Regions from separate parts of the Nocardia sp. NPDC004415 genome, predicted to be linked through region 3. Evidence: riboswitches for the same ligand, from Rfam matches in the RefSeq annotation. Region 3 holds a riboswitch; each other region holds the start of a gene.
The links. Region 3 has a riboswitch for S-adenosylmethionine ahead of ACWEMY_RS11595 (ABC transporter substrate-binding protein). Riboswitches for the same ligand answer to the same signal wherever they lie in the genome.

Region 1 (9,794 bases), on a different contig from region 3:
CCGCGAGGCGCCCTTGGCCAGCGCCACCTCGGTGAACGGCTGACGCCAGGTCTGGGCCAGCCCCGCCGCGAGCACCTGGGCGATCACCGCCCCCACCGGCAACGCCAGGGTGAGCGCGGGCAGCAATGTGCCGCGCAACCCCGTGCCGCCGAAGGCGGGGAACCAGTGCAGCCGGAAGGAGAACAGCTGCAACAGGATCAGACCGGTCCAGAAGGTCGGCACCGCCACCCCCAGCGGCGGCAGCGCGGCCAGGGTGTTGCGCAGCCACGGCCGGCGCGTGTAGGTGGCCGCGAAGGCCAGCGCCGTCCCGCCGAGGATCGCGAACAGCAGCGCCAGCGCCGACAGCGCCAACGTCGAGGGCAGGGCGTCGGTCAGTGCCTCGGTCACCGGCTGTCCGGAGGCGATGGAGCGCCCCAGATCACCGGTGACGGCATGCCCCAGCGCCGTCACGTACTGGTCCCACAGCGGCTGGTCCAGCCCGTAGCGGGCCTGCATCTGCGCGACCGCGGCCTGATCGACCGGCGTGCCGCTGCTGATGTCGGCCGCCATCGACACCGGGTCCGAGGGCAGCAGGTACAGCACCACGAACGACACCGTGAACGCCGCCCACAGCACCCAGAGCGCTTGCAGCACCCGCGAACCCACGTACCTCGGCAGGCCCGAGTGCCGCAGCGTCGCGACCACCCCGCTCATCTCAGTGCCCGCTCAGCCAGGTGTCGAAGAACTGCAGCCGGGCCGAGGCCTCGAAGGTCAGATCCTGGGTGTGCCCGGCCGCGCCGATCGCCTGGGACAGCTCGACGGTCGGCAGGATGAGCCCGTTGTCGAGCACCTCGCGCTGGGCCTGCTCGATGAGCGCGGCCCGCGCCGCGGTGTCGGTGGTGGCCAGCTGCTGGTCGAGCAGCTGATCCAGGGCCGGAATCGGGCCGCGCGCGTTCAGATTGCGTCCGGCCAGGGCGTAGGAGGTGCGCAGGATGTCACCGTCGGCGCGGGTCGAGTTGCCGTAGACCGCGTCGTAGTCCTTGGCGTTCTGGCGCGCGATCGCCTCCGGCGTGGACACCAGGTCCAGCTTCAGGTCCACCCCCACCTGACGCAGCTGCTGCTGCGCCAGCTCCAGCACGGCCTGGTTGCCCGCGAACACCTGGCTGAAGGTGATCGCGAAGCTCAGCCGCTCACCGTTCTTGACCCGGATGCCGTCGGCGCCGGGCACCCAGCCCGCCTGCTCCAGCAGCGATTTCGTCTTCGCGGGGTCGTAGGCCAGCCGCGCGGACTGGTCGAGGTAGGCCGGGGTCGCCGAGGCCAGCGCCGAGGTGGCGGGCTTGAACTGCGGGCCGAGCACGGTGTCGACGAGCTGCTGGCGGTCGAGCGCGGGCAGCAGCGCCTGGCGCACCGCCGGGTCACGCAGCGGACCGCGGGTCACGTTGAACTGCAGGCCGAACGGGGTGCCCGGGTTCGAGGTGGACAGCACCCGGCCGCCGGTCGCCTCGATCTGCGGGGCGTCCTGGGGCAGCGCGTCGCTGATGGCGTCGAGCTGACCCGACGACAGGCTGCCGGTGCGCACACCCGACTCCGGCACCACGGTGAACTCGATGCGGTCCAGGTAGGCCTCGCCCTTGTGCCCGAACACGGCCGAGCCCCAGTTGTATCCGGCGCGCTTGGCCAGCGTCGCGGAGATGTCCTGCTTGTACTCGGCGTAGGTGAACGGGCCGCTGCCGATGTTGTCGCCCGCGCACCGCGCGTCGGCGGACTTCGCATTGGTGGAGGCGGCCAGGATGCCGAGCTGCGGCGTGGAGGAAGCCTGCAGGAACTGCGCGTTGGGCTGACTGAACTCGACGCGGGCGGTGAGCTTGTCGACCGCGGTGGTGCCCACGTAGTTGGCCAGGTAGCTCACGCCCAGCGGCGCCTCGACGCCGCCGAGGCGGATGATCGCGTCGAAGGTGTCGCGCACCGAGTCGGCGGTGAGCGCGGTGCCGTCGCTGAAGGTGACGCCGTCGGCCAGATGGAAGGTGAACACCTTGGCGTCGGGGCTGACCTCCCATCGCTGCGCGAGCCACGGCGTGATCTCGCCGGTGGCGGGGTCCTGATCGGTGAGCGAATCGACGATCTGGCGGGCCACGTAGATGGTCTGGTTGGTGCCCGACTGGGCCGGGTCCGAGCAGGTCGGCGCGCCGGACAGGCCGTAGCGCAGGGTGCCGCCGGGTTGCGGCGGACCGGCGTCACCGCCGGATCCCGCGGTGTCGCTGCCGCAGGCCACCACGGTGGTGACGGCGGCGAGTGCTCCGGCGAGAGCGGCGAGGCGATGACGAGGACGGATCACGGGGTGACTCCAGGGATGCGTGGCATGGGTGAGAGACCTCCATCGGACCGGGCAGAAGCACCCACCCGTTCGACGGGTTGGTTGCTGCGACGTCGTCGAGCCAGGTCTCTCGGTCGCTCTGGATGGTTGCGCCCCGGCTGCTCGGAGCTGAACCAGCATGTGGCACAGACCGGATGGTTTACAACGGTAGAAATCAGCGTGAGCGCAGCAGTTGGGCGCGCGGTCCGCGACCGGCATACTGGCGCGGCATCAGGGGGAGGGGAGGGGCGTGTCCATCGCCCGGATCAGCGGTGTCGCGGAGTAGCGTCGGATCTCCGAGTGCCGACGATGAGGAGTTGCGCCGTGATCGTGCCGCGTCGTACCACCGCACTGACCGCGCTGACGGCCTGCGCCGCCCTGTTGCTGACCGCTCCGGCCGCCACCGCGCAACCGGCCACTCCGGCCGTCACCCGCGACGCCCCCGCCACCACCACCGCGGGCCCCGCCGACCTGCTCGGCGCCTACCAGACCGTCGTCGAGACACTGAAAGCCCTGGGCGTGCAGCCGTTCCTGTACCCCACGGTCGCCGCCAACTGCGCGGGTGACGGTCTCGGCCTGGTCCCCGCCGTCGCCGGTGCCGTCCCCGGCCCGTGGCCCAGCAACGCCGTGCCGATTCCCGGCCTCGACCTGACCACCGTGAAGTCGGGCCAGACCCTGTTCACCTTCCTGCCCTACGGCCTGGCCCCCGACACCCCCGCCACCGACACCGCGGGCATGCAGGTCGCCTGGCTCAACATCAGCACCGGCCGCGGCGGCCTGGCCTCGATGGGCTCGATCGCCGAGATCGTGCGCGCCATGGTCCCACCGGAAGTCCCGGTGGAACTGCGCCCCCTCGCCGAGAACGCCATCCGCGACTTCTTCTTCACCGCCATCCCCCTCGGCGGAGTCCGCGCGGTCCCCGTCGACACCGGCCACGGCACCATCCTCGCCGCCGTCTTCGGCACCACCGACAACGCAGGCAAATCCTGCTTCTTCTTCCCCACCATAGGCATCACCGAGGTCCCCTGAACCCCGCCCGCTACATCAGGGCATCTAGACCTCCAGGGGCCGCGCGTTCCGCGCAAGTCGACAGGTAGGTGTCTGTAACGGGCCGTGGGCCCGATACGAGATCCTGGCAGAGCTCTGCAGGTACACCACCGAAATCGAGCGGGGCGCATCGTGGACTGGAGAAGGACATGGGAATCTATGTTCGGCAGTCGCTGAACGCCGGACCGTTCCGGTTCAATATGTCCCGGTCAGGACTCGGCGTCAGCGTCGGAGTCCCCGGCTTTCGGATCGGCAGCGGACCGCGGGGCAACTACGTCCACGCGGGCGCGCACGGCGTCTACTACCGGGCATCGCTGGGCGGCGCGCGCCCGTCGCCCACGAACCGCACAACCACCTCGCACCGGCCGAACCCGGCTCCTATCCCCATGGCCGATCTCACCGGCGCGGACGCCACGCAACTCCTGCCCACCGGACCCGGTGACCTGATCGAACAGCTCAACTCCGCCGCCGGTCAGGCGAGAACAGCACCATGGGCCTTCGGCATACTCGGCATACTCGTCCTCGCGACCCTGCCGTTCGGCCTGCTCCTCCTGCTACCGGCGGTTCCACTGGTCTGGTGGCTGGCCATGCACGACCAGGCCAGACGCAATGTCGTGGTCTTCTACGATGTCGCCGATCACCCCGCGGCCTGGTTCGGAGCGCTCAACGAGTCATTGATGGAATACGCGGCCTCGCAAGGAAAGTGGCGGATCAACGCGCACGGCGGTCTGGCCACCGTTCATCAGCGGAAGATCAACGGAAACGCGAGCAGCCTGCTCGAACGCACCGCCGTCACAGTCACTTTCGACCACCCGAAGCATCTGGTCACCAATGTCGCCGTCTCGACCATCACCAGCGGGCACGACGCGCTGCACTTCCTCCCCGATCGTCTACTCCTCCGCACCGGCAAGCGATACAGCGACGTCAGCTACGGCATCCTCTCGGTCCAACCGTCCACACGCCGATTCATCGAATCCGGAACCGTGCCTACCGACGGCGTACACGTCGACACGACATGGCAGTTCGCCAACGTGAACGGTGGTCCTGACCGCCGGTTCAAGAACAACAGGATGCTCCCGATCATGCAGTACGGGAACGTGCGGATCGCGAGCCCCAGCGGCCTGAACTGGGATCTCCAGTTCTCTCGGATCAACGCCTTCGATCGCGCCGCCCGCACCCTCCGACAGCCCCCGAACCTCCCGCAGATCTCAGGCGGTCAGGCCTGGGACAGAACCTAGGCACGCAGGGGGAGCGATGTGTCGGGGGTGACCAGGGGGCGCTGTTTCCAGCGCAGGCCGCCGGTGCGGTGGCGGACGTGCGAGCGCGCCCACAGGGTCAGGTAGTGGGCAACGGCGAGGGGGTGGGCCGCGGCGGAGAGGAATTCGGTGCGGGTGGGTCGACGGCGGGTTTCGGTGCCGCGCGCGAGGATTCGGCCCGCGATGGCCGCGAGGTAGCCCAGGAGGCCGATGCGGCGGGTGCGGCCTCGGCCGAGGAGAGCCGCGAGTGGGGGAACCCAGTAGGCCAGGGCGAGGAGCAGGCCCACGGCGGCGCCGGTCTCGACGCGTCCGCCGTAGGCCGACCACAGCCAGCGGGTGTAGCCGTTGGTGAGGTCTTCGGTGCCGGAGTACATGCGGGTGCGGGCGGCATGGCTCGCGGTGACCAGGGCGGTGCGGTGCCCGGCCCGGCGCAGGGCCCTGGCCAGGTCGAGGTCCTCGGTGGCGCTGGCGGCCACGGCGGCATGCCCGCCCCCGGCGCGATAGGCCTCGGCGTCGACCGCCAGGAACTGCCCGCACGCCACCGCGGTGGACGGGCGCAGACTGTGGTTGGCCGGGCCCACCGGCAGGGTCGAGGCCCACGACCAGGCCAGCAGCGGCTGGAGCAGATGCTCGGTGCGCGACCCCGACTCCTGCACCGGCCACGCCGACACCAGACCCGCACCGCGCCTGCGCAATTCGGTGACGGCCGCGGCGACCGCCTGTGGGGCCAGCCGTACATCGGCGTCGACGAAGACCAGCGCGGCCGCGTCGGCGCGGGCAGCCAGCCGCGCGCACGCGGCGGCCTTACCGGTCCAGCCGGGCGCGGGATGGGCGGCCGAACGCAGCACGGTGAACCGTTCGTCGCCGCCGATCGCGGTGAGCGCGGCCTCGTGGGTGCCGTCGGTGGAGGCGTCGTCGAGGATCAGCACCCGCAGGCGCGGGACGCCGGTCTGGGCGCGCAGATCCGCGATCAGCGCGGGCAGCCGCGCGGCCTCGTCACGCGCGGGGACACACACGGCGACCGGCTCGATCACGCCCGACACCCGCCGTGGCAGGGTGCGCAGGGTGAGCAGGTTGTAGACGGCGGTGCTCGCGCCCAGCGTGGCCAGGCCGGTGCCCAGCCAGGTCAGCGCGCGGGCCGCCCCCATGTCAGCGGCCCAGCCTGCGGGCGGCGATATCGCGCCACATCTCGCTCGGGGAGAAGCCGCCGCGCGGGGCGTTCGGCGGGCCGGGGTTGCGGTTGCGGAAGGCCATGCCCGCCACCAGCGCGGCCACGGCGAGGGTGATGCCGCCGACGATGCCCGCCCAGCCCGCGAACGAGCGGGTGTTCGGGTCGGCGTACTTCACCTCGGCGCGCAGCGTCGAGACCTCACCGGCGGGCAGCTTCCAGGAGACGGTGTTGTCGCCTTCGCGGGTGCCGTTGGTCTTGGCCACGCGCGAGGGGAACGCGATGGAGAACTGCACGTCGGAGCCGTGCGGCGGCACCGACTCCAGGTCGACGCGCCCGTTGAGGCTCACCAGGTCGCCCGAGCGCTGGAACTCCAGGCTGAACATGCCCTGGGTCTGATCCGACAGCCCGCCCAGCTGGCCGACCTCGCCGAAGGTCAGGTCGTCGAAGAACACCTGGGTGCCGACGTAGCCGTCCTGGTTGTAGTTCTCCACCCGCACCTTGGCCGCGACCTGGTCCGGTGCCTTCAGCTGCGGCCCCTTGTCGTCGGGCCCGGTCGGCACCACCGCGGCCACGATCCGCCCCGACACCCTGTCGTTGGACGACACGCCCATCGACACCTGCACGCGCAGGCAGCCGGCCAGCGCGGGCACCAGCAGGGCCAGCAGGACGGCGACGGCCGCGACGCGCCGGGCGGGCACGCGGGAACGCGGCGAAGTGGGGGTCAGGTCGGCGACGGGACTCGGCTGCACGGTTGACATCGTGCCAGGCCCGGGCCCGAGAACCCACCCGACGGGGCCGGTGCGTTCCACCGACCCGTGCCGAACAGCGCTTTCGTCCCGGCCCGGCCTCAGGGCCGGAGTTCGCGCAGACCGCGCAGCACCAGCGGAATCCCCAGCGGCGCCAGCCCCACGAAGCCCCACATCGCCGACGCGGGCAGCCCGAGGAACACCGCGTGCGCGAGGGCCGAGCCGAGCCAGGTCCAGCAGAACACGGCCACCGGCACCGCCACCGAGACGACCACCCGCTTCCGGTCGAGCACGCTGAGCAGCACCGCCATCAGTGTCGCGACCAGCGCCCAGCCCAGATAGTTGGTGCAGGGGATCTGCGGCAGCCCGGGCAGCCCGGCATCGGTGACCGCCCAGGTCCACTGCCCGTCGGTGACCATCTGCGGGTCGAGGAACAGATCCCAGCCCACCGCCCCCAGCACGAACAGCCCCGCGCGCCCCACCACCGAACCGGTGAGCAGTCCCGCGACGATCCAGACCGGGTACAGCCCGCCGGTCCAGGCCAGCGGCACCACCAGCGGCACCTCCGCGAGCGCGGGCCCGAGCCGATCGGTGGCGTAGGTGTAGGCCCCGAACGGGAATCCGGTCGCGGTGCCGACGATCTCGGCGGTGAGCCCGAGCCCGGAGACGATCACGAAGAACCCGGCCGCCCAGCGCGGCCCCCGGGTGGTCGCCGCGTGCAGCAGCGCCGTGCCCGCCGACAGCAGGACGACCGCCACGGTGATCCGGTCGCGCGTCACGCCCTCGCTCAGTGGATAGGTGATCTGCACCAGCACCAGCAGCACCGCCGAGACAGCGGGGAGCACCCGTCGCGGATCGTCGCGGACCCAGTCGCGCAGCGGCGCGCCGGAGACGTTCATCGTCGGCGCGGCATCGGGAACCGGCGCTGATCACGCAGGACCAGCTGTGCGGCGCTGCGGCCACTCGCACCGGAGACACCGCCGCCCGGGTGGGTGGAAGCGCCTGTGAGATAGAGGCCGGGCGCACCGGGCACCCGCTGGTTCGACAGTTCGGGCAGTGGCCGCCACAGCATCATCTGGTCCAGCGACATCTCCACGTGCATCACATTGCCGCCGCGCAGCCCCATCTCGCGTTCCAGGTCGACCGGGGTCTGCACGAAGCGCTGCCGCACCGAGGCGCTGAATCCCGGTGCGTACCGGTCGACCTCGGCGACGATGCGGTCCGCCTCGCGGTCGGCGTGCCGCGCCCAGCTGCTGCCGTCGGCCAGCGCGTAGGGATGCCACTGGGCCCACAGCGAGAGCTGATGCTGTCCCGGCGGCGCGATGCTCGGGTCCACGGCACTGAAACTCATCGCCAGCACCACCGGGCGCGGCGGCAGGGCCCCGCCGAGCGCGGCACCGTGGGCGCGGCGCAGCTGATTGCGGTCCGAGACGAGGAACTGCAGGCCGCGCGCGGAATCGGAGGGGAAGGCACCGGGATAGTGCGGGAGCCGGTCGGTGGCCAGGCGCACCACCATGCCGATGCCGGGGCCGACGCGGATGCGGCGCTGCCAGTCGTCGAGGGTGGGGGCGTCGAAACCGCCCGCGCGCAGCAGCTCGATGGTCGAGAGGATGTGCGCGCCCGCGACCACGGTGTCCGCGGTCAGGGTGCGCTCGGCGGTGCTCACCTGCCACCGGTCACCGGTGCGGCGCAGGGCGGTGACGGCCTCGCCGGTGTGCAGCTCGCCGCCGTCGGCCCGCAGCCGCGCGATCAGGGCCGCGCTCAACGCCCCACTTCCCCCCACGGCCCGCCCGGGCGGCAGGGTGTGCATGAGCGCGGCGAATCCGGCCATCGGCGCGGTGCCCGGTTCCGACATGGGCGGCCCGGACTGCGCCCCGAACCAGGCCAGCGAGGCCTTGAGGCGTTCGTCGTCGAACCAGTAGTCCAGCAGCGCGTCCCCGGACTGCAGGAACTCCCGCGACAGCGCGCTGCCACCGTCGCCGGTGTCCAGCCCCCAGAACGCGCGCGCCAGCCGTCCGGGTGTCGGCGGTGCCCCGAACGCGCGCATCACCCGGGCGCTGCGCTCACTCCACACGCCGACGAAGCGCCGGTAGGCGTCGGCATCGCGCGCACCGCACGCGGCCGCGACGGAGGCGCAGGTCTGGTCGAGATCGCGATGGAACACGATCGGCGCGCGCACCCCGTCCGAGGGCGTGAAACCCCACGGATCGCAGTCCAGATAGCGCAGGCCGAACCGGTCGAGCTCGAGCTCCTCGATGATCCCGGTGTGCCGGATCATGATGTGCGCCGAGGAACCACGGTCCACCAGATGACCCGGGAACCGCTCGACCGTCGACACGGCACCCCCGGGCACCTCGTCGCGCTCGAGCACCACCACCCGCTGCCCGGCCCGCGCCAGATAACAGGCCGCGACCAGCGCGTTGTGTCCCGAACCGACGACGACGGTGGTCTGCGGCGCGCTCATTCCCGGCTACCGGCGGCCGACAGCGGCAGCCGCCTGCCGAGGATCGCGAACGGCCTGGTGTCGCCGGCGAAGACGAAATTGCGGATCACATCGGTGAATCCGGCCCGCCGGTAGAGCCGCCAGGCCCGGTTGGCCTCCTCGGGCACCTCCGGCGTCGAGAGCAGCACCGCCGCCTCCGGGCGATCGGCCAGCAGCCGTTCCAGCAGCGTCGAGCCGATCCCGCGGCCCTGCGCGGACGGGTGCACGTGCAGTTCGGTGAGCTCGAAGTAGTCGGCGAGCAGGTCGCGCGCGGCGGCCTCGGGCCAGCCGCAGCGGCGCATCCCGGTGTGTACCTGCTGATGCCACCACTGGCGCGGGGCGCCGCTGTAGCCGTAGGCGATGGCCAGGATCGGCGAGGTGCGCAGGTCGACGGCGCCCGCGTCGTCGGGCAGCAGGGCCGCGACCGCGCGCCAGCCCGCGCGGGTGGTGTGCTCGGTCCACATCGGGGCACGGTGGTGCTCGGTACCGCGCGGATAGTCCATGGCGGCGACGTACACCGACAGGGCGTCGTGCAGGCGCGCGCGGAGCGCGGCGACACTGAGGTCGACGACGACGGGTGCGGGGGTGTGATTGGGCTTGACGGCTGTCATGGCTCTCGTCGGTGGCGCGCGGACGCGGAAGTTGTCGGTGGGTGTCCCTATATTCAATCCCAATTCAAACGTTCGAATGCTTGTTCGATCTGTGCGAGGGGTGAAAGGGGCAGCAGATGGCTGGTCGCAATGATGGTCGGGAGCACGCG
Region 2 (9,794 bases), on a different contig from region 3:
CGCCGCCGCTACGAGCACTACGGGCACGGCAGCGCCGACCAGGCGATCGTCGGGCTCGGCGGCCAGGTGTTCCTGCGCAAGAACTCCCAGGACGCCGTGCGCGAGTTCCGGCCGTACTTCGACAACGCGCCGGTCTACGGGCACGGGCCCTCGCTCGAGGAGTTCACCGAGCAGACCCCGCTGACCGTCGGCAGCCCGGAGCAGGTCATCGAGAAGACGCTCACCTTCCGCGAGAACTTCGGCGACTACCAGCGTCAACTGTTCCTCGTCGACCACGCGGGCCTGCCGCTGAAGACCGTGCTCGAACAGCTCGACCTGCTCGGCGAGGAAGTGATTCCCGTGCTGCGCAAGGAGTTCGCCGCCGGTCGCCCCGCGCACGTGCCCGACGCGCCGACCCACGCGTCGCTGTTGGCCGCCAAGGAAACGGAGGTCGCCGCATGACCGCACGTATCGCCGTGGTCTCGGCGGGGCTGTCACAGCCCTCCTCGACCCGGCTGCTCGCCGAGCGGCTCGCCGCCGCGACGGCTCGGGGCCACGAAGTCGAACTCGACTTCGTCGACCTGCGTGAACACGCCCGCGACCTGGCCGACAACCTCGTCGCCGGGTTCGCCTCCCCCAGTCTGCGCACCACCATCGACCGGGTCGTCACCGCCGACGGCCTGATCGCGGTGACACCGATCTTCAACGCCTCCTACAGCGGCCTGTTCAAGACGTTCTTCGACGTGCTCGAACCGGAGTCGCTGGTCGGGATGCCGGTGTTGATCGGTGCCACCGGTGGCACCGAACGGCATTCGCTCGCACTGGAACACGCGCTGCGACCGCTGTTCGCCTATCTGCGCTCGGTCGTCGTCCCGACCGCCGTCTACGCGGCGTCCACGGATTGGGGCGACGGCGCGGGCGACGGCCTGGACCGCCGAATCGACCGTGCCGCCGAGGAATTCACCGAACTCCTGGCCGGACGATCGCGCACCCGCACCGTCGACCCCTACGCCGAAACCACCCCCTTCGAAGATCTGCTAGCCGGAAACCTCACCCCCACAAGGAGTTCCCTATGACCACCGCACTCGCCAACGGCCTCACCGCGGGCACCTGGACCATCGACGCCAGCCACTCCACCGTCGGCTTCTCCGTCCGCCACCTCATGGTGAGCAAGGTCCGCGGCCGCTTCACCGATTTCGACGGCGCGCTCGTCATCGGCGAGGACGGCTCCGCCTCCGCGCACGCCGAGATCCGCGTCGACTCGCTGACCACCGACAACGCCCAGCGCGACGGCCACCTGCGCACCGCCGACTTCTTCCACGCCGAGCAGTTCCCGGTGATGACCTTCAAGTCCACCGGATTCCGCGGCGAGGGCAGCGATTTCGTCGTCGACGGTGAGTTCACCGTGCGCGGCAACACCAAGCCGGTCTCGCTCGAGGTCGAGTTCCTCGGCGTGAACCCGGGCATGGGCAATGGCCCGGTCGCCGGCTTCGAGGCCAAGACCGTGGTCTCGCGTCGCGAGTTCGGTCTCGACATCGACATGCCGCTGCCCGACGGCGGCACGGTGATCGGCGACAAGATCACCCTCACCCTCGAGATCGAGGTAGCGCTGCAGAGCTGATCCTCGACACGACGAAGCCCCTCGGTGACGAGGGGCTTCGTCGTTGTCCGGGGTCAGATCGGCCGGAAACCCGCGCCGAGGTCACCGCGGCCGTCGATGTCGGCGAGGATCGCGGTGATGTTCATGCCCACCTCCGGGCCCAGGCAGGGCACGTAGACATACCCGTTGACCATCCCGACCAGCGTGGAGCCCACCACCACCGGGCCACCGGAATCACCGGAGACCACACAGATCTGGGTGAGCGTGGCGATCCCGGATTCCAGCGGGTCACCGTAGGCGAGTCCGCAGGTCTGCGCGGTGCTGCGGCCTTCCTTGCAGGCGATGTCCGGGAACTGCGCCGGGCCGCCGACGCCGGTGATGGTCGTATTGCCCACCCGGTTCACCGGCACCACCACGGCCGGATCGAAGGTGATCACCGAGTAGTCCATGGCCTCGCTGCGGTAGCCGACCGTGCCGACGGTGCCCGCCTCGGCATTCGTCTCGGCGACGATGCTCGCCCCCTCCGGCCCGCAGTGCGCCGCGGTGAGCCCGACCAACCGGCCCGCGGCGTCGTGCCCGATCGTGGTGAGGGTGCAGGTCGCGCCGTCGACGAGGATGCCGGAACCGCCACCGAGCACCGCCGGGTCCGCGGCGTGCGCGGTGCCGATCGGGCCCGCGGTGAGCGCTCCGAGGACGGCCAGAACCGCGGCTGCCGCCGCGAGTGTCTTCGACATGTTCGATCCGATCCGTAGCTGAGGTTTCCCGGGCGAAGAGGACTGTTCGATCACGTGCCTGGGACCATAGCAAGGATGCATCAGCGCCTCAGCCGCGGTCCGATCCGTCGATGATCGTGTCGAGTGCCGCGCTGAGCCGGGTGAGGGTGGCGACGGTGGCGGCGAACTCCGCCGGGCCGAGTACCGCGGCGAGGCGCTCGGCCATGGCCGCGTGCTGCGGGCCGATCCGTTCGATGGCGGCCAGCCCCGCTTCGGTGATCGCGACGAGCTTGGCCCGCTTGTGCGCCGGATTGGGCCGGTACTCGCAAATGCCCTCGGCCACCAGCAGATCCGCCACCCGCTGCACGCTCTGCCGGGTGATGCCCATCGCGCGCGCGATCCCGGCGACCGGCAGCGGTTGCTGCTGCACCGCCGCCATCACCTGCCACCAGGCCACCGAGATGCCCGCCGGTGCGGCCAATCCGTCACCGATGGTGAGGAATTGGCCGTTGAGCCGGTAGACGGTGAGCGCGGCGCCGTCGAGCAGTTCCTGTTCGGGCGTCACTGTCCGGCCAGCGCGGCGTAGGCGGAGGCGTCCTTGTGCGCGAACAGCTGGAACCAGGCGTCGAGGACCGGCGGCTCGTAGAGGTCGAGGCGGGCGAAGATCTCGCGCGCGAATTCGAACGGGGACATGGCATTCGCGGTGATCACGTCGCCGTCGGTGACCGCCGGTGCGTCGACATAGTGCGGCGCGCCCGAATAGCCGGTCTCGGCAAGGGTTCCCGGGTCGTTACTGGTGTGCGCGCGGGTGTCGAGCAGTCCGATCCGTGCCAGACCGATGGTGGCGCCGCAGATTCCGGCGACCGGGACACCCGCCTCGACGAAGCGTTTCGCCGTCTCCGCGAAGGGATTCAGCGCGTCACCGGACCACAGTTCGGCGCCCGGCAGGATCAGCATGGCGCTGTCGGCGGGGTCGAGCTCGGCCAGGGCGAGGTCGGGAGTGACGCGGAAGCGGCCCATGGTGGTGACCGGTTCGGCGGTGAGCCCGACGGTGCGCACCTCGAAGACACCGGGCTCGCGATGCCAGGAGGTGTCGGCGATATTCGCCAGGGCGGCGCCCGCCTCCCAGTCGGCGAGGGTGTCGTAGACCGCGGCGTGGACTGTTTTCTTCGTCATGACAGTATGCTGTCATGTTTGACAGGATGCTGTCAATAAGAATTTTGCAACCCTCTTTTCGTAAGCTCACCGCATTCGGTGCGAGACAAGGAGGTTCAGCCGAGATGACCGACCCCGTGCAGGGCATGACGGGCACCATCACGTCATCGATCCGTGCGGCGGGCGCGCTCGGCGAGGTCCTGATCGCGATCCGTGGCGGGACCGAGCTCTACCTGGCACGGGCCGAGGAGCCGATCGAGGCGGGCGCCACGGTGCTGATCGTCGCGGTCCATCCGGGGCGCGTCGTCGACGTGGTCAGCTGGATTCCCCTCGCACCGCAACCGCCGCAGGACAATTGAGAGAAGGGGCTCGCATGCTGGGCTATCACGTTCCCGATCCCGACGAGGCCATGCTGGTCAGCGGTGCCAAGAGCAAGGACAACGCGCCGTTCAAGGTGGTCATCGGGCGCGGCACCTGGGTGGTTCCGCTGTTCCGCAAGGTGCGCTACCTGTCGCTGGCGATGTTCGAATCCGAGATCCGCGAGCGGTGCGTCACCAAGCAGGCCATCCAGCTCGACGTGCGCGCGGTGATCGCGTTCAAGGTCGCCAACGACACCCCGTCCATCGTCAACGCGGCCCAGCGCTTCCTGTCCGAGCAGGAGCAGGAGATGTCGGTGCTGACCGGGCGCATCTTCTCCGGTCACCTGCGCTCGATCGTCGGCTCGATGACCGTCGAGGAGATCATCCGCGAACGCCAGAAGCTGGCCGACGAGGTACTGCTGGCCTCCAAGGTGGAGATGAGCAATATCGGCCTGTGGGTCGACTCGTTCCAGATCCAGTCCATCGACGACGGCGACCTCGGCTACATCAACGCCCTGGCCGCCCCGCACAACGCGGCCGTGCAGCGCGACGCCCAGATCGCCCAGGCCCAGGCCGCCCAGCGCTCCGCCGAGGCCGAACAGGAATCGCTGCGCCGCCAGGCCGAATACGAGCGCGAGACCTCCATCCTCAAGGCGCAGTACCAGCGCGATATCGACAAGGCGCGCGCCGAAGCCGCCCAGGCGGGCCCGCTCGCCGACGCCATCGCCCGCCAGGAAGTGCTCACCGCCCAGGCCGAACAGGCCCGCAAGAACGCCGAACTGCGCGAGCAGGAACTCCAGGCCGAGGTCGTCAAACCCGCCCTGGCCGAAGCCGAGCGCGTCCGCATCCTCGCCGAGGCCGAAGCCGACCGCACCCGCATCCAGGCCGACGCCGCCGCCTCCAACAACCGCATCGCCCTCGACCAGCTGCTCATCGAACAACTCCCCGAAATCGTCAAACAGGCCTCCACCGGCCTCGCCAACGCCAACCTCACCGTCCTCAACGGCCCCGACGGCGTCGGCGAACTGGTCAACGGCATGGTCGGCCAGGGGTTGACGGTCTTCAACTCCTTGCAGAAGGCGCTGTCGAACGGGGAGGTCGACAAGGCCTGATCCGTGGGGCCGATCGCTACCGGCGGTCGGCCCCACGACGATGGACGGTCATCGTATGTAGCACCTGCTCGATCGGAGCGCCGAGCATGGCTTCCTTCAGGTTGACATGGCCGTATCCGAGCCTGCCATTGACCTTGGACACCCATCGCGTCCACCGAGCACTACGCACGTAGAAATCCTCCGGATCCCGCAGACCGATCTGCAGGACACGTGTCCTGGACAGCGCCGAGGCGCCAGTGCCCCGGATGCGTACGGAGGCAACCTCGTCCCATCGGACAGCTCCGTATCGCCGATGGTCGAGACCGTCGTCGGTCAACACCAATTCCGGTCCGCGCCTGAGCAATCGGTCGACACAGGACACGCAGGCACCGGCCAGCACCGCGATGCAGACCGCGATCGCGACAAGTATCGACGGCGGTGTTCGGCCGGAGAATGCTATCGCGATACCTACCCCCACGAACGCGAGCGATGCCGCGATCATCAGCACGAGGCGCGGAACTGATGGGTGATAGACCGTGGCGGGTCGCGAGGCTGCCCCAATATTCATGGCGGCAGTCTAGTTTCGTACGTAGTGCTCGACAGGATGATTCCCATCGCCGACCGCGTTGTCGATGAACACCTTGGAGGACTGGGCTGATGGAACTGTTCGAGAGCAATCGGTCTCGGCATCCGGATGCTGGACACGACGCGGCTCGCGTCGCGGCCTTGCGGAAGAAGATGCGTTCCGTGGAGCGGGCGTATCGGCTCGCCGAACTCCGGAAAGCCAAGCAACTCAATCAGACCGAGCTCGGCGACCGGATCGGGATCGGCCAGCGGACGGTGTCGAAGATCGAACACGGTGAGATCGAACGGTCGCGGCTCGAGACGATCCGCAAGTACGTCGAGGGGCTCGGCGGCGAAGTCGAAGTGGTGGCGCGATTCGGCGACAAGGCGTACACCATCGCCTGAGGGGCGCGACTATGGTGATCACCGATTGGGGTGAGGAGGCGTTCGTCGGGCTGTCCAACGAGGAGGGCCAGCGGTTCTTCGGTGGCTGGGCGCGTCAGTCGATGACGAGGTTCGGGCGGTAGTGGCGGAAGGCGGCCAGGATCTGGTGGGCGGAGGCATCCAGGACCGGTGGGCTCAAGTTGAGGTGCCCGGACTTGACGCCCATCCTCACCTTGGACAGCAGCCGGGCCCGCGGCGGAACCTGGGCGTAGTAGGACGCTGGGTCGTGTAACCAGACGTGGATCCACTCCGCCTTGGATCCGCCGGAGAGGCTCTGGACAGCGAACTCCACACGGGCGACCTCGTTCCATCCGACCCACACACCGTGCCGGTCCATCAGTCCTTCCGCGGTCAGGACGAGTTCGGGCCGGGGTCGAACCAGCCGGGTCGCGGCATAGCCGCCGCCGAGGATTGAGAACGGGACCGTCACCACGGCCGCGACCAGCGGTACCAGAGGGACGTCGTGGGTTCCGGTGAACTCTACCCAGACGGCACAGGCACCGGCGCACCCCATGAGCACCGCCACCACGATTATCGCCCACAGATACAACGGCGCCGGTTGGAAAACCGTCGCGGGCTTCCCCCCGACATACATGGGCGAAGTGTAATTCGTTACTCGCCCAAGCTAACTCAAAGCGTGGTCGAGGTCGGTGAGGAGATCCTCGATGTCTTCGAGGCCGACCGAGATGCGGACCACGCCGTCGGAGAGGCCGATGGAGGCTCGGCCTTCGGGGCCCATGGCTCGGTGGGTGGTGGTGGCGGGGTGGGTGATGAGGGTTTTGGCGTCGCCGAGGTTGTTGGAGATGTCGATGACGCGCAGGCGGTTGAGGACCTCGAAGGCGCGCTTCTTGCCGTTGTCGCCGGCGAGTTCGAAGGTGACGACGGTGCCGCCGCCGGACATCTGCTCGGTGGCCAGCGCGTGCTGGGGGTGGGATTCCAGGAAGGGGTACTTGACCCAGTTCACGGACTTGTTCGTCTCCAAGAACCGGGCGACCTTCAACGCGGAATCGGTGGACTGGCGCACGCGCAGCGGCATGGTCTCCAGGCCCTTGAGCAGGGTCCAGGCGTTGAACGGGCTCAGGGCGGGGCCGGTGTGGCGCATCAGGTTCTTGACGGGGCCGTCGATGTAGTCCTGGGCGCCGAGGATGGCGCCGCCGAGGACGCGGCCCTGGCCGTCGATGTGCTTGGTGCCGGAGTAGACGACCACGTCGGCGCCGAGTTCGAAACCGCGCTGCAGCAGCGGGGTGGCGAAGACGTTGTCCAGCACCACCTTCGCGCCCGCGGCGTGGGCCAGCTCGGTGACCTTGCGGACGTCGACGAGGGTCTGCATCGGGTTGGCGGGGGTCTCGAAGAACACGGCCTGGGTGGGCACCGAGAGGGCCTGCTCCCACTGCTCGAGGTCGTCACCGTCGACGAAGACGGTCTCGATGCCCCAGCGCGGCAGGATCTCGTTGCACACCACGAAACAGGAACCGAACAGGCTGCGCGCGGCGACGAGCCGGTCGCCGGCCTTCAGCAGCGCGCCCAGCGCGGTGAACACCGCGGACATGCCGGAAGCGGTCGCGAACGCGGCTTCGGCGCCGTCGAGCAGGCGGATGCGCTCCTCGAACATGGCCACGGTCGGGTTGCCGTAGCGGGAGTAGACGAAGTGCTCGACCTCGCCGGTGAACGCGGCCTCGGCGGCCTCGGCGCTCTCGTAGACGAAACCGGAGGTCAGGTACAGCGCCTCGGAGGTCTCCTCGAAACCGGAGCGGCGCAGCCCGCCGCGGACCCCGAGGGTGGCGGGGCCGACGCCCTCGGGCAGTGGCTTGTCGAACGAACCACCGGTGATCATGCGTTCTCTCCTTATGCCTGGCGCCACGGCAGGCCGACCGCGCGCCAGCCCACGCTGCCACGCCGGCCGAACGCGTCGGGTCCGCCCTCGAAACCGTCCAGCACGTTGTAGGACGGGGCGATGCCCGCCGCGGTCGCCACGGTCGCCGCGCCGATGGAGCGCTGCCCGGAGCGACACAGGAACACCACGGGCGCGTCGTCGGGGCGGCCGGCCAGCGCCTGCTCGAGCTGGGCGCCGAATTCCGGATTGCGCGCGCCGGTGCCGTCGACCCACTCGATGAAGTGGGCCGGGCGCTCGATGGAGCTGGTGTCGGGGATGCCGATCTGCGCCCACTCGCCTTCGGTGCGCACGTCGACCAGCACCGCGCCGGGATGCTCGGTCAGGATCTCCCACGCCTTCTCAGGGGTGATGTCGCCGGCGTAAGTCATGTCGAACCTCCTGCGTGAATCCGCTCTTGCCGTGCCGGAACTCCGGGACACACGGCCAGGTCGTCACCCGGAGCACCCCACCGCGGAGGAGGGTTGCCGGCCAGCGAGCCGGGGCTTGGCGCTGGCACTCATGACCTTGCGATCTGAGATTGCCCCGGCACTGGTCACCGTGTCAAACAGGTCAGGGTGCGCACACCAGCCAGGTGCCCTCGACCCTGGTCAGGTTCCAGGTGCTGGTGGCGGGCGTGTCGCCGATCAGCACGGTGGCGTCGATCTTGGCGCGATCACCGTTGACGGTCGCGTTCGCGAAGCCCTTCTTGTCGATCGTCACCGCCGATTTCGGGCCGCCGAGCCGCTCGGTGAGGCCGGATTTCTCCTCGTCGAAGCCTGGGCAGGCGACGCCGGGCGGCGGACGCAGCTCGCTGCGTGAGCGCGCGTCGATATAGTTGGTGACGGCGGCCGCGAACCGGTCGGCCTCTGTGACATTTTTCTCAGCGGGCGCGAGCAAGCCGCCCAGCACGATCCCGATGAGCACCAGGACCGCGATGACCGCGGCCGCGACGAACGGGACGACCGATCGTTTGTCGGTCTGATCCACCACGATGGGCTGCTCGTCCGAGCCGGTTCGCTCCTCGTTCATGGTGCAATCCTGACAGACCGGGCGCGGGCAACCGCACCGCGCGCCGGGTGGCCACGACAGCGCGGATAGAATCGGCGGAATGCTGCCAGCAGCCGGACTGTCAACTTAGCCTAAGCTAAATTGACGCCGTCAATAGTTTTCGACCAAAGGGTGCGCGTAGAAATGACCGAACAGAGTGCAGCGACTCGCCCACTTCGCATCGCGATCGTCGGTGCCGGCCCGGCCGGTATCTACGCCGCCGACGCGTTGATGAAGTCCGATGCCGAGGTGTCGATCGACCTCTACGAGCGCATGCCCGCGCCGTTCGGCCTGATCCGCTACGGCGTCGCCCCCGACCACCCGCGCATCAAGGGCATCATCACCGCCCTGCACAAGGTGCTCGACAAGGAGCAGGTGCGCCTGCTCGGCAACATCGACTACGGCACCGACATCAACCTCGACGACCTGCGTCAGTTCTACGACGCGGTGATCTTCTCCACCGGCGCCAACGCCGACCGCGCGCTGCCCATCCCCGGCATCGACCTGGACGGCTCCTACGGCGCCGCGGACTTCGTGTCCTGGTACGACGGCCACCCGGACGTGCCGCGCAGCTGGCCGCTGGACGCCGAGAAGGTCGCCGTCCTCGGTGTCGGCAACGTGGCCCTGGACGTGGCCCGCGTGCTGGCCAAGACCGGTGACGAGCTGCTGCCGACCGAGATCCCGCCGAACGTCTACAAGGGCCTCAAGGCCAACAAGGCCGTCGAGGTGCACGTGTTCGGCCGCCGCGGCCCCGCGCAGGCCAAGTTCACCCCGCTCGAGCTGCGCGAACTCGACCACTCGCCGACGATCGAGGTCATCGTCGATCCCGAGGACATCGACTACGACGAGGGCTCGGAGGCGGCTCGCCGCAACTCCAAGCAGGTCGACATGGTCGCCAACACCCTCGAGCAGTGGGCGATCCGCGACCAGGGCGACCGCCCGCACAAGCTGTTCCTGCACTTCTTCGAG
Region 3 (9,794 bases):
AGGGTGACGATCGCGGTGCCGAGCCGGATCTCGCCGAACCGGGCGGCCGCGTGCGCGAGGAACACCAGCGGTGAGGGCACGCCGCCCTCGTCCGGGTCGACGTGGTGCTGGGCGACCCAGGCGCTGTCGTAGCCGAGGCGCTCGGCCAGTGCGATCTGGGCCAGCGCGTCGGCGTAGACCTGGGCCGCGCCCTGGTCCTCGGCGTGACGGACCAACCGGGTGAACAGGCCGAGCCGCTTCGTCATGCCGCCGCCTTGCCCAGGTAGGCGTCGCGCACGGCCGGATCGTCGAGCAGCTCGGCGGCGGTGCCGTGCAGCACGATCTCCCCGCCGCGCAACACGTTTCCGGTGTGCGCGATCGACAGCGCCAGCTCGGCCTGCTGCTCGACGATCAGGATCGCCAGGCCCAGTTCGGTGTTGAGCCGGGCGATCTCGTCGAGCACCCGGTCGACGAACAGCGGCGACAGGCCCATGGTCGGCTCGTCCATGCAGATCAGCCGCGGCTTGCTCATCAACGCCCTGGCGAAGGCCAGCATCTGCTGTTCGCCGCCGGAGAGCGTGCCCGCGTGCTGAGTGCGGCGTTCGCGCAGGCGCGGGAAGTGCTCGTAGAGTTCCGCGGCCCTGGCGGCGAGCGCCCGGCGCCGTTCCTTGCGGATATAGCCGCCGACGTAGAGGTTCTCCTCCACGGTCATTGCCGGGAAGACCCGGCGCGCCTCCGGCACCGAGGCCAGACCGGCCTCGATCCGGGCGGCGGGCGAGCTGGTGCTCACGTCGACACCGTCGACGCGTACCGTGCCCGAGGACGGGCGCAGCAGCCCGAGGGCGGTCTTCATCGTCGTGGATTTGCCGGACGCGTTTCCGCCCAGCAGCGAGACGATCTCGCCGGGGCGCACCGTCAGCGACACCTTGTCCAGTGCGCGCGAGGGACCGTAGTGCACGGTGACCTCGTCGAATTCCAGGATGGGCGTTGTGTTCTCGTCACTCGGCACCGACGATCACCTTCTCTGCCGTTGTCCGCCGCGGCTCACCGGCGGCCCGCAGGCGGCGCCGCCCCAGGTACGCCTCGATGACCCGCTCGTCGTTCTGGATCTGCTCGGGCGTGCCCTCGGCGATGACGCGGCCCTCGTCGAGCACGATCACCCGGTCCGAGAGCGCGTTCACCAGATCCAGTTTGTGCTCCACCAGCACGATGGTCTGCCCGGCCGCTTTCAGCTCGGCGAGTTGCCTGCCGACCTCGGCGGTCTCGGTCTGGTTCATGCCCGCCGCCGGTTCGTCGAGCAGCAGCACGCGGGGTCGCAGGGCCAGGGCCCTGGCGATCTCGGTGCGGCGGCGATTGGCGTAGGACAGCGTGTAGGCGTGGTTGTCCGCGCGCGGCACCAGCCGTTCCGGGAACCGGGCCAGCTGGGCGTCGACCAGCGCCTCGGTGGCACGCCGTTCGGCGCGCACCGCGGGTGTCGGCACCAGGGCCAGCACGGTCTCGGCCAGCAGCGGAAACCAGCGCAGTACCGGGAACCGCGCCAGGAAGCGCAGCGGTCGGGCCGCGGTGACGGTGGTGTGCAGGCCGATCTCGACGTTCTCGCGCACCGTCAGGCTGCCGAACACCCGGCCGTTCTGGAAGGTGCGGGCGATCCCGGCGGCGGCCGCGGCCTCCTGCGAGCCGGGCCGCAGCCGCTCCCCGTCGACCTCGACCCGGCCCGCGTCGGGACGCAGGACCCCGGAGACGAGGTTGACGGTGGTGGTCTTGCCGGAACCGTTCGGACCGATGATCGAGACGAATTCCCCTGGCGCCACGATCAATTCGACGCCGTCGACGGCCTTCACCCCGCCGAAGGACTTGCGCAGTTCACGGACCGCGAGCGCGGGCTCACGCGGCGATTCGGACACGGTCACTCCTCACCAGCACACCTTGCGGACGGAACCGGATGATCAGCAGCAGCACCACGCCGTAGAGCAGGATGCGCGCCTCCGGGGCCAGCCGCAGGGCCTCGGGAACGCCGATCAGCACCACCGCGCCCAGCACCGCGCCGTAGGGCGAGCCGGTGCCGCCGAGCACGAGAATGGTGATGATCAGCAGGGACATGGGCAGGTTGAACACCGTCGGGTCGATGTAGCTGTACTGGTGCGCCAGCAGCGCGCCGGCGATCCCGGAGAACAGGGCGCTGATCGCGAAGGCCAGCGCCTTGTAGTCGCGCACCGGGATGCCAGAGGACCGCGCGGCGACCTCGTCGGCACCGACCGCGCGCAACGCGACACCGAGCCGCGAGCGCTGGATTCCGACCACCACCGCCAGGGTGATCGCCAGGAACACCAGGTCGAGCAGGTACACCTCGGTGTTCTCGGTGAACTCGTGACCCAGGATGCTCGGCACCGGAATGCCGAAGATGCCGTAGGAGCCGCGGGTCAGCGATTCCCAGTTGCGGATCACCGCCACGATCACGATGCCGATGCCCAGCGTGGCGATGGCCACGTAGTGCCCGTTGAGGTTCCACAGCGGCGCGGCCAGGATGGAGGACAGCACCGCCGCCAGCACGCCACCGGCGAGCGCGGCCGCCAGGAACGGCCAGTCGTGGTTCACCGTGAGAACGGCCGAGGTGTAGGCGCCGATGGCGATGGGCCCGGCCTGGCCGATGACCAGCTGTCCGGCCGAGCCCGCGATCAGCGTCATCGAGACCGCCACGATCGCGTAGGCCAGGATCTGTGTGCCGACCACGATGGCGTAGTTGTCGGCCACCAGCGGAACGACGATCGCCGCGGCCGCGAAGACCAGCACCGCGTGCCACCACCGCACCCGGATCGGCCTGCCGATCCCGAGGAAGGTGCCGGTCAGCGGTTCGGCGCTGATCGCGGGCACCTTGGCCAGCAGCCCGCCGGGCCGCAGCACCAGGAAGGCCACCAGCACGCCGAAGGTGATCAGGTCGCGGTAGCCGTCGCCGAAGGTGTAGATGCCGAAGGCCTCCACGATGCCGAGGGCGAACCCGCCGATCACCGCGCCCGGAATGGACCCGAGCCCGCCGATGGTGGCGGCGACGAAACCGGTGAGCCCGGCCAGCGTGCCGCTGGTGGGCGAGATGTTCGAGTTGTACAGGCCGACGAAGATTCCCGCGAGCCCGCCGAGCCCGGAGGCGATGGCGAAGGCCAGCACCTTGATCCGGGAGACGCCGATGCCCATCTGCGCGGCGGCGTCCGGGTCCTGGGCGGTGGCGCGGATGGCCAGGCCGTAGCGGCTGAACCGCAGGAACCCGGCCAGCGCGCCCATCACCACCACGGTGATGGCGAACATGACCAGATCGGAGGTGCCGAAGCGGACGCCGCCGAGCTGGAAGTTGTTGGTGGGCAGGATCTGTGGGAACGGGCGGGTCTCGGGCCCGAAGACGATCTGGGTGAGGTTCTCGATGATCAACCCGGCCGCCACCGTCGCCAGCAGTGCCGCGATGGCCGGTGCCTTGCGCAGCGGATGCACCGCGAGCACGTCGATGGCCACACCGACCAGCGCGGTGATCGCCACCACCAGCACGATCGCGGGCCACAGCGGCAGGCCGAGCTCGGCGATGAACCACCAGCCCAGGATGGAGCCGAGCGCGAACACCGCGCCGTGCGCGAAATTGATGACGTTGGTGACGCCGAAGATGAGGGTGATGCCCACGGCGAGCAGCGCGTACGCGTTGCCGTGGACCACACCGGCGATCAGGGTGTCGAACATCAGCGGTTGCCGGTCGGCACGAACTTGCCTTCCTTCAGCACCAGCTCGCGCGGGGCCACACCCTTCGGGCGCCGCGACTCCTGGTCGAAGGCGAACGTCCCGAGACCGATTCCGGTGAACTGGGTTTCGGTCTTCAGGCCCTCGAGAATGCCCTCGCGGGTGGCGCCGCCCTTCTTGGCCGCCTGCACGAGCACGTGCAGCGCGTCATAGGCGTAGACGTTGAAATCGCCCGGGTCGGTGTTGAACTTCGCCCGGAACTTGGTGACGAATTCCTGGGTCTTCGGGTCGGGATCGACGGGGCTGAAGATGCCGTTGACGATGTCGCCCTCGGCCGCCGCACCGGCGAGCTGGATGAACTGCGGGGTGTTCTGGCCGCCGAAGAACTGGCCGGTGAAGCCCACGTCACGCAGCTGCTTGACCACCAGCGCGCCGTCGGGGCCGTAGCCGAGGTGCACGAACGCCTCGGGGTTCGCCTCACGGCCCTTGATCAGGATCGGCTTCACATCGGTGGAATCGGGCAGGATCGGCGAGGAATAGACGATCTCCACGCCCTTCTGCTCGGCGAAACGCTCGAAGAACTGGAAAGCCTGCTTACCCCAGTCGGTTTCGAGATAGACCACCGAGACCTTCTTGGCCTTCTTCGACACCCACTCGGCATTGCGTTCCTGGAACACGTCCAGGGTGATCGACGGGCTCCACGAATAGTCGCCGCCCTTGGTGAAATCGACCGCGGAATTGGTGAAGCCGTACTGGACGAGTTTGCCGCGGTTGTAGATCGGCGAGGCGGCGATCGAGGCGGGCGAGGAGAAATCGCCCAGCTCGGCGATGACGGACTTGTCGTCGACGAACTTGGTGGCGATCGGCACGGTCTGCTTGGGGTCGGACTGGGAGTCCTCCCACTTCAGCTCCACCTTGCGCCCGTCGATGCCACCCGCGGCGTTGATCTCCTCCAGTGCCAGGTCGAAGCCCTGCTGCCACAGCCTGCCGTACTCGGCCGAGGGGCCGGTGCGGGGCCCGGAGACACCGAAATAGACCGTTCCGCCGTCCGCCGCGTCGCTGCCGGAGTCGCTGCAACCGACCACCGCGGCGGCCACCGTGACGGCGGCGAGCGCACTGGCGATGATCTTGACACGGCGGCGCGAACCGACCGAGAACTTGCTCATTGATCGTTCCTTCGAGACATGAATCGGCACACGACGAGTGCGAAGATTCAGCGCTTGCGATATCTGCTCGATATCGCCTGGTCGTCACCCGGGGCACCCCACCGCCAAGCGAGGGTTGCCGATCAGCGAGCCGGGGCTCGACAGTGCTGATACTCGTGACCGTGGAGCGAAATGTAGCAGCACTCGAGGGCGTGGCCGGGGCCTCGCATGGGTACTCGATTCGGTTCCGGGACAGCCGGATACGGGGCGAACTGCGGCGATGCGCGCGGCCCCGGCTTGCGATCAGCTCGAGACAAATGCGCGGCCGTGCGGGCGGCTGGGCGAGCGTGGAATCAGCGCACCGTGCGACAAATCATTGTCGTCGATCTCGCGGCTCGGTACCCCTATTGCTATGACCACCGTGCTGCACATCAACGCTTCCGCCCGTGGCGAATTCAGCCAATCACGAGCTATCGCACAGACTTTCATCGACACCCTGCGTGCGCAGGACCCCACCGTGCAGGTCGACACCCTCGATCTGTTCACCGCCGGACTGCCCGAGTTCGGCACCGACGCCGCGGCCGCCAAACTGGCGGTGTTCACCGGCTCGGAGCAGACCCCCGAACTGGTGGCCGCCTGGGAACAGGCGCGCACCGTGTTCGACCGCTTCGCCGCCGCCGACCTCTACGTGCTCAACATCCCGATCTGGAACCACGGCGTGCCCTACATCCTCAAGCAGTACGTCGACATCGTCACCCAGCCGGGCTGGTCGTTCGGTTTCGATCCCGAGGTCGGCTACAGCGGGCTGCTCGAGGGCAAGCGCGCGGTCACCGTCTACACCAGCGGCGTGCACCAGCCGGGGGTGCCGATCCAGTTCGGCAACGACTTCGCCACCCCGTTCGTGCAGGACTGGCTGCGCTTCGTCGGCGTGAAGGACGTGGCCGAGATCCGGTTCGCGCCGACCGTGCTCACCGAGGATCCGCAGGCCGGCTTCGCCGCCGCCCAGGAGCGGGCGCGTGAGCTCGCCGCCGGCTACTGAGACGACGGTGCGGGGGTGGGCACCGACAGGGAGAACAGTCGCGACGATCTGTGCCGTAGGGATTCTCGTCGTCGGCCAGCTCTACGTGGTACTGCCGGTGCTCGGCGACCTGGCCCAGGTGTGGGGCACCTCGCGCGCCGCGGCGACATGGACAACCACTGCCTTCGGGCTCGCCTACGGCGCCGGGTTCCTGGTCACCGGCCCGCTCTCGGATCGGTGGGGGCGGCGCCCGGTGATCGTCGGGGGTCTGGCGGCGACGGCCTTGTCCACCCTTGTGGTGATCGCGGCGCCGAGCCTGGGCACCGGCTTGGCGGCGCGGGTGGCGCAGGGGCTGACGGCGTCGTTCTTCGCGCCCGCGGCGTTCGCCTATCTCGCCGAACGCATCGCGCCGCACCGGCGGATCTTCGCGCTCACCTGCCTGACCAGCTCGTTCCTCGCGGCGGGCGTGATCGCGCAGGTGCTCGCCCAGCTCGTCGACGACACCTTCGGCTGGCGGGCGGTGTTCGTGGCGAGCGCGGTGGGCTTCGCGATCTCGGCGCTGCTGCTGCGCGGGGCGCTCGAACCGGGTCGCCGTGGCGACTCGGCGGCCTCGGTGGGCTCGGTCTTCACCGCGTTCGCCGGGCTGCTGCGCGCCCCACGCTTGGCCCTGCTCTACCTCAGCTGCCTTGCCGTACTCGGCTCCTTCGTCGGGATCTACACCGGCGTGCAACTCGCGCCACCCGAGGGCGTCGGCACCGGTAGCACCGCGCTGCTGGTTCTGCGGGCCAGCGCCATTCCCGCCATGATCGCCGTCCCCCTGCTGGCCACCCGCCTGGCCGCGATCAACCCGGAACTGCGCCTGATCACGGCTTTGTCGGCCGCGGGCGCCGCCGCCGCGATCACCGCCGTCCCGCTCGGCGGAATCTGGTTAGCCACTTGGCTTTTCGTCTTCGTGGCAGCGGTGGCGGTCGCGGCCCCCGCCGCCGTCCAGGCCATCGCCGCCCAGGCGGGCGAAGCCAGAGGCGCCGCCACCGCCCTCTACACCTTCGCCCTCTTCCTCGGCGCCAGCGCAGGCCCCCAACTGGCCAACCTGGTAGCGGACAACGGCTTCCCCGCCGTGGCCCTGGCGATCTCAGCCCTCGGCTTCGCCGGAGCCACACTGGCTTTCGCGTCGACGAAGACCTGACCCACCCCGATCCCGGCCCGCCACCCCACGTGACGGACCGGGATTCGGGTTGCCCATCACCTGCGCGCCCACCATCCTTACCGGATGAGCAAGCCGCCCGAAGTCGTCACCTTCGTGACCTCTGCCCGCGAATTCTGCGCGGCCATCGAGGCGATCGACGGCACTCCGGCAGGCATCGAACTCCCCCGAACCCTGGTCCCCCTGCTCGCCACCGTGCTCGCCGCGGCCGCCCACCTCCCCCGCGTGGAGCCGACCGCGGCCACCCTCCCGACGACCATCGATCACGACGCCTGGTACGAGTGCTACACCCGCTGCACAACCGCCCTCGGCCCCCTCGACATCTACTGGACCAACCGCGATCTCGCAGACCCGGGCGCCCAGCTCACCGCGGGTTCGGTAGCCGACGACCTCGCCGACATCTGGCGCGATCTCCGCACCGGCCTCGACGCCCTCGACTCCGGATCCCGCTGGCAGGACGTCGTCTTCGACTGGCGCCTGTCCTACCTCGGCCACTGGGGCAACCACGCGGTCGCCGCCCTCCGGCCCCTCCACACAGCCCTGCACACCGACCTGTTCAGGTCGTGATCGGCGGCGACCGGGCGGTCAGGTTCTCGGTGGGTCGGTGACGACCAAGAAGGACACCGTGAACGCCGCCCTGCGCGAGGTGGGCGCCCGTCTGGAGCGTCTGCGCGCTCTGTCGAGGTTGGGGGAAATGGCCGACGCGGGTGACTTCGACGAGTTCCTCGGCGACAAGTCCACCTACCGTCGGTGACCCCGGCCCTCTACCTCATACTGGGTGGGGGCGGATGGCTCGTCGGCCGGGCTCGAACCGGCGGCTGCCCGGTGCTGGCCGGGTGCTCTACCACTGAGCTACGACGAGGCATCCGCCGTGCCGCCGACCGGGCTCGAACCGGCGTCCATCCGGTGAAGAGCCGGATGCTCTACCACTGAGCTACAGCGGGCAAGGTGATCGTGCCTCAGTCGGGGTGGGGGTGTCCAGCCGATTCCGGGAGGACGGAGGTGGGGATGCCGGCGGAAAGCTCTTGGGCGTGTGTGGCTTTGATGGATTTTCCACTGAAGGCGCCGGCGCCGCGCAGCATGCCCGCCCAGACGGGGTCGGCTACGGCGACGCCGTGGACGAGCTCCGGGGTGGGGCGGAAGGTGCCGACCGGGCCGGGGGGTTTGGGGCCGGTCCAGCCCGTGCGGTGCGGGTCGATGCCCGCGATCTCGCAGAACTCGACGACCTGGGCCGCCGTGCAGGTCGCCCGGCCGTCGAGCACCTCCCAGGGCAGCGGCAGTGCCGCCCACACCTGGGTGTCGGGGTGCGGCCCGGAACCGGTGGCCAGGTGCCAGGCGGCCAGGTCGCCTGCCATCAGCATCATGGCCTTGCCGGGGCAGGTCACGTCGAGCAGACCGGTCGCGTCGGTGGCGGCCAGGCACGACAACCACGCCGCCCGCGCCGCGTTGTAGGCGCCGCAGAGCAGATTCCACGTCGAGGAATCGTTGCCGCGCCGGACGATCATCCGCTCGCGATCGAATTCGCTTGCCGCCCAGAGGCTCTCCAGCGCGGAAGCGGTCGACCGCATCGTGCGGAACCAGCGGCCGAGCAGCTCGCCGCGCTGCTCCTCGGTGAGGCGGGCGAGCACCTCCGGGGTGGGATAGGCCTGGGCGATCATCCACCAGTCGGTGTCGGCGGACCGGCGACAGCGCGCGAACAGCAGCTCGGCGATCTCGTCGAAAGGGTTGTCGCGGCCCGCCAGCGTGAACTGGCGGCGCAGCTTGCGCTTGGCGGTGAAGTAGGCGATGAAGCACGCGGCGCCGGGATCGGCGCGGAAGCGGTCGAGGGTGAGTTCGGTGGCGAAACCCGTCTTGGCCAGCAGCGTCAGGTGCCGTTTGCGTTGCTCCATGTCCAGGGTGTGCGCCTTGCCCGTCACCCGGCGCAGCGCGCGGAAACGGCGGTTGTACTGGCGCTTGGAGATGTCCATCCCGGCGGCGGCCCGGTCGTGGCGGTTGAGCCGGTCGGCCTGGAAGTCCGGCCGTCGCGGATCGAAACCGATCGCGGCGCCGACCGCCTGCGCGAACGACAGCAGCGACGCGGGCTCGTCGGCATCCACCTCGGCGGTGACATCGAACAGGCGGCTGGTGGCCGCCACCTGGCGTGCGCCACCCACCGGCGACGCGAAATCATCGGACAGAGAGGTCAACCCGTTCCATCGGCCGGCGGCTCGCGCCACCTTGCCCAAGCGGCGGCGCTCGTCCTCCCCCAGCTCGTGCTTCAGCACGTACCAGACGAGCACGGCCACATTCTCCGGCCGAGGCCGGGCGTCCAATGTCGCGTGCAACTGAACCAACGCCTCGCCGGGCTCCAGCACCCCCGTATCCATGCCCCGATCATCACAAGAAGGCCCGGGTGGCGGCAAACGTTTTCGCCGCCACCCGGGATCGGGTCAGGGGTGGGTGGTGAACTCCTCGAAGGTGGGGGTGGGGAGTTTGAGTTGGGCGTGGATGTCGCCGCCGAGGCCGAAGTGGCCGATGGCGCCGCCGTAGTTCTGCTGGTAGCTCTGCCAGAGGACTACGACGCTGATGACGCGGTTGGCGCCGGGGGTCGAAGGGTCGGGGAAGGGGTTGGGGAGGGTGGCCCGGTACGTGGCGGTGCCGTCGGGGGCGGTGATGAAGACATTGGGCACGCCGAGAGGTCCTGGGCGGGTGGGCGATTCGGGGTTCAGGTCGCCGGAGCGCAGGGACATGA

Region 1: linked by a shared signal. The riboswitch ahead of ACWEMY_RS23600 (ABC transporter substrate-binding protein) and the one ahead of ACWEMY_RS11595 (ABC transporter substrate-binding protein) in region 3 are both predicted to bind S-adenosylmethionine.
Region 2: linked by a shared signal. The riboswitch ahead of ACWEMY_RS24255 (rhodanese-like domain-containing protein) and the one ahead of ACWEMY_RS11595 (ABC transporter substrate-binding protein) in region 3 are both predicted to bind S-adenosylmethionine.

What each region holds. Positions count from the first base shown of each region.
Region 1 is NZ_JBSGDP010000060.1:1,027-10,820, reverse strand. It holds gene ACWEMY_RS23605 (ABC transporter permease) at 1-657, opposite strand, end outside; gene ACWEMY_RS23600 (ABC transporter substrate-binding protein) at 695-2,314, opposite strand; SAM riboswitch class I at 2,351-2,443, opposite strand; gene ACWEMY_RS23595 (hypothetical protein) at 2,657-3,361, shown strand; gene ACWEMY_RS23590 (DUF4236 domain-containing protein) at 3,529-4,617, shown strand; gene ACWEMY_RS23585 (glycosyltransferase) at 4,614-5,783, opposite strand; gene ACWEMY_RS23580 (LppM family (lipo)protein) at 5,785-6,564, opposite strand; gene ACWEMY_RS23575 (carotenoid biosynthesis protein) at 6,654-7,451, opposite strand; gene ACWEMY_RS23570 (phytoene desaturase family protein) at 7,448-9,016, opposite strand; gene ACWEMY_RS23565 (GNAT family N-acetyltransferase) at 9,013-9,645, opposite strand; gene ACWEMY_RS23560 (SAV_6107 family HEPN domain-containing protein) at 9,762-9,794, shown strand, end outside.
Region 2 is NZ_JBSGDP010000064.1:752-10,545, reverse strand. It holds gene ACWEMY_RS24315 (LLM class flavin-dependent oxidoreductase) at 1-441, shown strand, start outside; gene ACWEMY_RS24310 (FMN reductase) at 438-1,055, shown strand; gene ACWEMY_RS24305 (YceI family protein) at 1,052-1,600, shown strand; gene ACWEMY_RS24300 (serine protease) at 1,654-2,313, opposite strand; gene ACWEMY_RS24295 (MarR family winged helix-turn-helix transcriptional regulator) at 2,402-2,857, opposite strand; gene ACWEMY_RS24290 (DJ-1/PfpI family protein) at 2,854-3,468, opposite strand; gene ACWEMY_RS24285 (hypothetical protein) at 3,573-3,806, shown strand; gene ACWEMY_RS24280 (SPFH domain-containing protein) at 3,821-4,918, shown strand; gene ACWEMY_RS24275 (STM3941 family protein) at 4,935-5,465, opposite strand; gene ACWEMY_RS24270 (helix-turn-helix domain-containing protein) at 5,555-5,866, shown strand; gene ACWEMY_RS24265 (hypothetical protein) at 5,961-6,500, opposite strand; gene ACWEMY_RS24260 (O-succinylhomoserine sulfhydrylase) at 6,531-7,739, opposite strand; gene ACWEMY_RS24255 (rhodanese-like domain-containing protein) at 7,751-8,167, opposite strand; SAM riboswitch class IV at 8,185-8,303, opposite strand; gene ACWEMY_RS24250 (Rv0361 family membrane protein) at 8,349-8,807, opposite strand; gene ACWEMY_RS24245 (FAD-dependent oxidoreductase) at 8,970-9,794, shown strand, end outside.
Region 3 is NZ_JBSGDP010000018.1:52,828-62,621, forward strand. It holds gene ACWEMY_RS11575 (LLM class flavin-dependent oxidoreductase) at 1-245, opposite strand, end outside; gene ACWEMY_RS11580 (ABC transporter ATP-binding protein) at 242-988, opposite strand; gene ACWEMY_RS11585 (ABC transporter ATP-binding protein) at 978-1,883, opposite strand; gene ACWEMY_RS11590 (ABC transporter permease) at 1,864-3,699, opposite strand; gene ACWEMY_RS11595 (ABC transporter substrate-binding protein) at 3,699-4,862, opposite strand; SAM riboswitch class IV at 4,908-5,023, opposite strand; gene ACWEMY_RS11600 (FMN-dependent NADH-azoreductase) at 5,254-5,880, shown strand; gene ACWEMY_RS11605 (MFS transporter) at 5,858-7,045, shown strand; gene ACWEMY_RS11610 (DUF5063 domain-containing protein) at 7,130-7,630, shown strand; gene ACWEMY_RS11615 (hypothetical protein) at 7,668-7,817, shown strand; tRNA gene ACWEMY_RS11620 (tRNA-OTHER) at 7,855-7,925, opposite strand; tRNA gene ACWEMY_RS11625 (tRNA-Lys) at 7,936-8,008, opposite strand; gene ACWEMY_RS11630 (hypothetical protein) at 8,023-9,429, opposite strand; gene ACWEMY_RS11635 (hypothetical protein) at 9,493-9,794, opposite strand, start outside.